DNA from 3 places in the Bradyrhizobium sp. BLXBL-01 genome. Region 2 is predicted to be linked to each of the others. Evidence: predicted binding sites of a transcription regulator. Region 2 holds the regulator's gene; each other region holds the start of a gene.

Region 1 (2,261 bases), 1.3 Mb from region 2:
CCGCTGGCGCAACTGGGACCTCAGGCAACTGACCGTGCGCGGCATCGAGAAGGTCCGTGCCGTCGTGCTCTGGTACGCCCTCACCAACAACATCCTGCAAGGGCATCGTCTCGCAAAAGCATAGATAACCAACAGCCTGACGCCGCCGGCTTCCCCCATCAAGGGGCGATACCACCCCTTGATGCCGAAGCCGAAACAAAACGAATTGGCTCACAGGCTCTACGGGTCCGGTGTCGTGGAGAGAGCTACGACTCCACCAAAAACTCCACCCGCTCCGCCGCAAACCGCGAATGCTTGGTCACCAGCGGCCTGCCCGTGAGATCGTGGTCGGTGGCGTCCACCACCAGGATCGGCCGCCCCAGCGCTAGATCGAGACGTGCCGCATCGGTCGCGTCCACGATGCCCGCGGTGATTCGGGTTGCGCCGCGGCGATAGTCGCGGACGCCGAAATGCTCCAGCAGCTTCGTCATCGAGCGCGTCGCCGCGAACACGGCGCCGGCACCCGGGAACAGGTCCGCCGACAGCCAGGTCGTGGAAACGCAAATCGGCGTACGGTCGGCAAGGCGGATCGCTTCGATTCGCACTAGGGGCGCGCCGGTCTTTAGTCCCAGCTCCCGCGCGAGCTCGCGCGTCGCGACGTCATCGGTCGCCTCGATCAGCCGGCCATGCGGCTCGCGGCCATCCGCGCCGACGATCTCTGAGAAGCGCGTGCGCGAGCGCAAGGGATAAGCGAGCTTCTGTGCCTCGACATAGGTTCCGCTGCCGCGCTCCGCGCGCACCAGGCCGCGCTCGGCAAGTGCCGCGAGCGCGCGCCGTACGGTGTGGCGGTTGACGCGATAGGTTTCGGCGATCTCCATCTCGCCCGGCAATTTGTCGCCGGCCGCAAAGCGGCCGTCGGCGATGCCGCGCTCGATGCCGTCGGCAACGAGGCGCCATAGCGCGACGCCCGACGAGGCTGTGTCCTGCATGCTCATGTCGCGGGAAACCTACTCCAGAAATCACAGCATTGTCACGAAACAGTCATGGCGCGTCCTTATGAAGTTGTCTATTATCATAGACAACTTCGATGCGGCAAGTTCTGTCAAAATGTTCGGTGGACCAGGTGACCCAGCACAATGACCAGCAAGCGCAGCGCAAGGCCGCAATGGCGGTGCTGGCGCACGCGGAGGCGGGCGAGATCGCCGCTCGCCTCCGCAACTTGGCCTCGGACCTGCCTTTGCCGGACCATCAGGATCTGCGCACGCCGGAGAACGGCCTCGTCATGCTGCGCGGCCGGGTCGGCGGCGACGGCGCGCCGTTCAATCTCGGCGAAGCCACGGTGTCGCGCGCCGCGGTGCGGCTTGCGAGCGGCGAGGTCGGGTTCGGCTACACGCTCGGCCGCGACGGTGAGAAGGCGCGGCTGATCGCGCTGTGCGATGCGCTGGTGCAGTCCCGCGATTTCGGCGGAGCGGTGGAGCGCGACGTTATCGCGCCGTTGCGCGAGCAGCTTATGGTCAGGCGCAAACAGGCGGCGGAAGAGACCGCCGCGACGAAGGTTGATTTCTACACCATGGTGCGCGGTGAGGGGTGAGATCATGACCACGATTGCGGAACTGCCGCCGGGGTTCGCCGACAAGGTGCTGTCGGCGCAATCGACCTTTCGCTCGGTCATGGATGCCATGGCGCGGCCGGGCTCGGTTCAGCGCATCGTGCCGATGGCGGGGGCGCCTGATACGATGATGCGCGGCACCGCCGCGATCGCGCTGACGCTGTTCGATCACGACACGCCGCTCTGGCTCGATGCGCGGATGGCGGAGAGCGCGGACGTGACGAAGTGGCTCAAGTTCCACACCGGCGCGCCGGTCGTGCAGGATTCATCCATCGCCTCGTTCGCGCTCATCGGCGACGGCGGTGCGCTGCCTTCGCTCGAGCGCTTCGCGCTCGGCACGAGCGAGTATCCGGACCGTTCGACGACCGTGATCATCCAGGTCGACAGCCTCGCCACCGGGCGCAGCTTCGAGCTGCGCGGGCCCGGCATCGATGGGACCGCCACGCTGCAGGCGTCGATCAAGCCTTTCGACCTGTTCGAGCGCCTGCATATGAACGAAGCGCTGTTTCCGCGCGGTATCGATGTGGTGCTGGTCGCCGATGACGCCGTGGTCGCGATCCCGCGCACCACGCGCGTCGTGAGCAAGGGAAGCTAGAAGCATGTATGTCGCAGTCAAAGGCGGCGAACGCGCCATCGAGAACGCCCATCGCCTGCTCGCGCATAAGCGGCGTGG
Region 2 (2,261 bases):
CAGGAATTGTCCGAGAACTACACGATCGCGATCGTCACCCACAACATGCAGCAGGCGGCGCGCGTCTCCGACAAGACCGCCTTCATGTATCTCGGCGAGCTGATCGAGTTCGACGACACCAGCAAGATCTTCACGTCGCCGAGCGATCGGCGCACGCAGGATTACATCACCGGCCGGTTCGGCTGAGGAGACGGAATATGGGTTCTGAACATACCGTAAAGGCCTTCGACAGCGACCTTCAGGAGCTCACTCGCCTGGTCGCCGAGATGGGCGGCATCGCCGAGCGCATGATCGTCGATTCCGTCGACGCGCTGATCCGCCGCGACGTGGCACTCGGCCAGCGCGTCGTCACCACCGACGCCGATCTCGACGCGCTGCAGAAGCGCATCGAGGAGCGTGCCGTGCTCACCATCGCCCGCCGCCAGCCGATGGCCGTCGACCTGCGCGAGATCGTCGGCGCCATGCGCGTTGCGACCGATCTCGAGCGCATCGGCGATCTTGCCAAGAACATGGGCAAGCGCGTCGCGGCGCTGGAGACGGACTTCCATCCGCTCAAGCTGTTCCGCGGCCTGGAGCACATGACCGACCTCGTGCAGCAGCAGGTCAAGAGCGTGCTCGACGCCTATGCCGCGCACGATTTGCCGGCGGCGATGGCGGTGTGGAAGGGCGACGAGGAAGTCGACGCCATCTGCACCTCGCTGTTCCGCGAGCTCCTCACCTACATGATGGAGGATCCGCGCAACATCTCGTTCTGCATCCACCTGATGTTCTGTGCCAAGAACATCGAGCGGATCGGCGACCACGCCACCAACATCGCCGAGACCGTGTTCTACATGATCGAGGGCCAGGCGATCACCGACAAGCGGCCGAAGGGCGACATGACGACCTTCGCCACGACGGTGCCGAATACCTAAGGAGCGACGACAACATGGGCGCACGCATTATGGTGGTAGAGGACGAGGAAGCTCTCACCGAGCTTCTCCGCTACAACCTCGAAGGCGACGGCTATGACGTCGAGACGGTGATGCGCGGCGACGACGCCGACACCCGCCTCAAGGAGCACATTCCCGATCTGATCGTGCTCGACTGGATGCTGCCGGGCCTGTCGGGCATCGAGCTGTGCCGGCGGCTTCGGACCCGTCCCGAGACCAAGCAGCTGCCGATCATCATGCTCACTGCGCGCGGCGAGGAGAGCGAGCGGGTACGGGGCCTCGCAACCGGCGCCGACGATTACATCGTCAAGCCGTTCTCGGTGCCGGAGCTGCTCGCGCGCGTGAAGGGTCTGCTCAGGCGCGCCAGCCCCGAGCGGCTCGCCACCGTGCTCGCCTATGGCGACATCGAGCTCGACCGCGACAAGCGCCGCGTGGCGCGCTCGGGCCGGCCGATCGATCTCGGCCCGACCGAATATCGCCTATTGGAGTTCTTCCTGGAGCATCCCGGCCGCGTGTTCTCGCGCGAGCAGCTGCTCGATAGCGTCTGGGGCCGCGACATCTATATCGATGAGCGTACCGTCGACGTCCATATCGGCCGCCTGCGCAAGCTGCTCAATCTCGGCCGCGAGCAGGACCCGATCCGCACCGTCCGCGGCGCCGGCTACGCGCTGGATGATCGCTTCGCGAAGGCCGAGCAGACGTAAGATCTGCGAGCTGTTGGTGTGGTGAGCTGCGGCTACACCCTCAACCGTCATCCCGGGGCGCGCCCAGCGCGAGCCCGGGATCTCAGCGCGAGCGCTTGCGCTCGTCGCGATCAACCACAGGACGTGGTTTGACGATGACTCGGAGTGACCATCTCGCGCAACGATCGCGCCCTGTGGTTATGGATCCCCGCCTTCGCGGGGATGGCACCGAGTGAGTTCAGCCGTCATCGTGTGACGGCTGCCGTATGTGCAGCCAACTAATTCCGCAAGCTCAGCGCGTGCTCGGCTTCGCCGGTGCGCGACGGCGGTCCGCTGCGGGCTGATAGGCCACGCGCGAATGCTGGGCGCAATAGGGCAGGCCCGAGAGCGCCTTGCCGCCGCAGAAGAAGAAATCCGGGCTCGATGGATCGCCGACCGGCCAGTGGCACGTCGCCTCGTTCAATTCCAGCAGCGACAGGCGCTGGCTCATCGGCACCACGTTGTCGTAGGTAACCGGCTCGGCTTCCACCTCGACCTCGAAGGCCTGCGCCAGCGCGGTGTTGCCGCGCGCAACGGGTCGCGTCACCCGCATCATGTGCTGCGCGGGCCGTGCCTTGCGCGGCCGCGGCGCTGCCGATGAAGGGCT
Region 3 (2,261 bases), 3.7 Mb from region 2:
CTCGCCCAGCTTTGCGGCCCAATCGGCGCGCAGGCCCTTGATGCCGTCGAGCAGGCGGTCGCGGCAGTCAAGCTCGATGGCGTGGCGCTGGCCGTACTCGAACCCCAGCGTCTCCACGCGGGCGAAGCGGCTCAAAGCCCAGGCGAGGCAGGTGGTGGAATCCTGGCCGCCGGAGAACAGCACCAGCGCGGTTTCGGAAGAAAATGCGTCGCTCATGGCCCGCGCTTTAGCATTGCGCGACTTGCTCGCCAATCGGTGGAAATCGGCCTGTTCCGCCGCCTTGCGCTGGGATCGGGGGTCCGCTTTTGGCATAAGGCTCTGGACCCCAGGAGACTGCCCGGCAATGACCCCTTCCCGCGATATCTCCCGCCTGATCGAGATCATGGCGGCACTGCGCACCCCGGTGACCGGCTGCCCCTGGGACCTCGAGCAGAACTTTGCGACGATTGCGCCCTACACGATCGAGGAAGCCTATGAGGTGGTCGACGCCATCACCCGCGGCGATCTCGACGATCTCAGAGAGGAGCTCGGCGATCTCCTGCTTCAGGTGGTGTTCCACGCGCAGATGGCCTCAGAGCAGAACGCCTTTGCTTTCGGCGACGTGGTCGAAGCCATCACGCGAAAAATGATCCGCCGCCATCCCCACGTCTTCGCCGACAAGGACGGCAATCTCGCCCCGCACCACGTCAAGGAGGTCTGGGACCGCATCAAGGCCGAGGAAAAGGCCGAACGCGCCGCGCGCCGGCCGCCGGAAGCGACGCCGACGCACAAGTCGTTGCTGTCGGGCGTGAAGGCCGGCCAGCCGGCGTTGACGCGCGCGATGGAGCTGCAGCGCAAGGCCTCCACGGTCGGCTTCGACTGGAACGACCCGCGCGCGGTCCTGCAGAAAATCCGCGAGGAAGCCGACGAGATCGAAGCCGCGCTGGACCGCAACGACCGCGCGGGCCTGGCGGAAGAGACCGGCGACCTGATGTTCGCCCTCGTCAATCTCGCCCGTCACGTCGACGCCGATCCGGAAGCCGCGCTGCGCGCGACCAACGCCAAATTCGAGCGGCGCTTTGCCTATATCGAGCGGGCGCTGGCGGCGCAGGGCCGGACGCTCGAGCAGGCCTCGCTGGCGGAGATGGACGCGTTGTGGAATGCGGCCAAGACCGCCACTTAGCCGGGTGCGGTGGCAGAGAGATCCGGCAACACCATCCACCGCCGATCGGTCAGCAATGTACCCCGATTGACCGCCCCCAGCGACTCGCACGGAAAGATGCGTCAAGCCGCCGCCATGAAATTGTCACCGCAGACAGTCTAAAGTTGTATAGTTCTGACGCAGCCACCCCCCCTACGGCAGGTGAAGCGCGATGCCATTGAAACATTATTCAGTCCTCAAGGGACGCCCGATTGCGATGCGTTTCGGCACCGGCAGGTCGCCGCACTATCAAGTCCATATCGTCGCCGGCGGTGAAGATTTCCGCATTGCCGTCAACGTGCAGTCGGCCGACGGAAGCGAGGTCGAATTCCTGGTGCGATCTCGTTTCGTCCATCCGATCACCGAACGACTCGCGGCACTCCCGGAGGGGCTGCACCCGCAGGCCCCCCAGCCCAACAGCATCGCGCTGGACTTCATCCGCGGTAATCTGATGCAGCCCCAGGAGATGGTGCCGCTGCCGCTGTCCGTGCCTGGGCCGGACAACGACCTCAACGAGAAGCTCGACCAGTTCGTCCAGCGCGCACTCTCGGACGAAAGCGCGATGGTCTACGCGTTCGGCGAGACATGGGGCCCCGAGACCAAGGCGGACAATTATTTCGGCTTCAGGCCGGGACGCGGCATTCACGACATCCATATGAACCAGGGAAATCCCATCGGAAGGTTCTCGGGCGACAACGGGCCGTGGCAGGACGGCGGGCTCGTATTCGAATTCCCGGAGCAAAACTTATGGACGGCAGTCCTTCTCAAATTCCAGACGCAGGCCTGGCACACTGACGACGAGACCGGTCATCCGATTGATCTCGGCGGCGGCACGCCGACAGCGCCGCTGGATCCGACGGCCCCTCCGACGGAGGAAATGCCGGATGGGCTCGTGCGGATCATTGCGGCACTCGTCAACGCCGTGAAGACGCCGGAGCGCGAAGTCGTCACACTGCTCAACACGGCCGATCGCGACATCGATCTCACCGGCTGGAAGCTGGCCGACAAGCAGAAGAAGAAGATGACGCTGTCGGGGACGATCGCAGCCGGAGGAACGCTCGCCGTCGTCGTGGAGAAGCCG

Evidence for each region. Region 2 encodes PhoB, which activates phosphate uptake and scavenging genes when phosphate is short. Its sites were predicted from a motif close to TGTCATNNANCTGTCAT; they were not measured.
Region 1: phnF (phosphonate metabolism transcriptional regulator PhnF) is a predicted target of PhoB. The motif match lies at 1,008-1,024, and genes of this name have one in related genera.
Region 3: ACNJYA_RS19660 (DUF2278 family protein) is a predicted target of PhoB. The motif match lies at 1,273-1,289, and genes of this name have one in related genera.

What each region holds. Positions count from the first base shown of each region.
Region 1 covers NZ_CP182471.1:969,008-971,268, forward strand. Annotated here, with positions in the region: gene ACNJYA_RS04510 (IS1182 family transposase) at 1-124, shown strand, start outside; gene phnF (phosphonate metabolism transcriptional regulator PhnF) at 246-974, opposite strand; gene phnG (phosphonate C-P lyase system protein PhnG) at 1,094-1,570, shown strand; gene phnH (phosphonate C-P lyase system protein PhnH) at 1,575-2,183, shown strand; partial or broken gene ACNJYA_RS04530 (carbon-phosphorus lyase complex subunit PhnI) at 2,188-2,261, shown strand, end outside.
Region 2 covers NZ_CP182471.1:7,962,253-7,964,513, reverse strand. Annotated here, with positions in the region: gene pstB (phosphate ABC transporter ATP-binding protein PstB) at 1-186, shown strand, start outside; gene phoU (phosphate signaling complex protein PhoU) at 198-914, shown strand; gene phoB (phosphate regulon transcriptional regulator PhoB) at 929-1,636, shown strand; gene ACNJYA_RS36875 (GcrA family cell cycle regulator) at 1,908-2,261, opposite strand, start outside.
Region 3 covers NZ_CP182471.1:4,231,648-4,233,908, forward strand. Annotated here, with positions in the region: gene queC (7-cyano-7-deazaguanine synthase QueC) at 1-216, opposite strand, end outside; gene mazG (nucleoside triphosphate pyrophosphohydrolase) at 344-1,162, shown strand; gene ACNJYA_RS19660 (DUF2278 family protein) at 1,353-2,261, shown strand, end outside.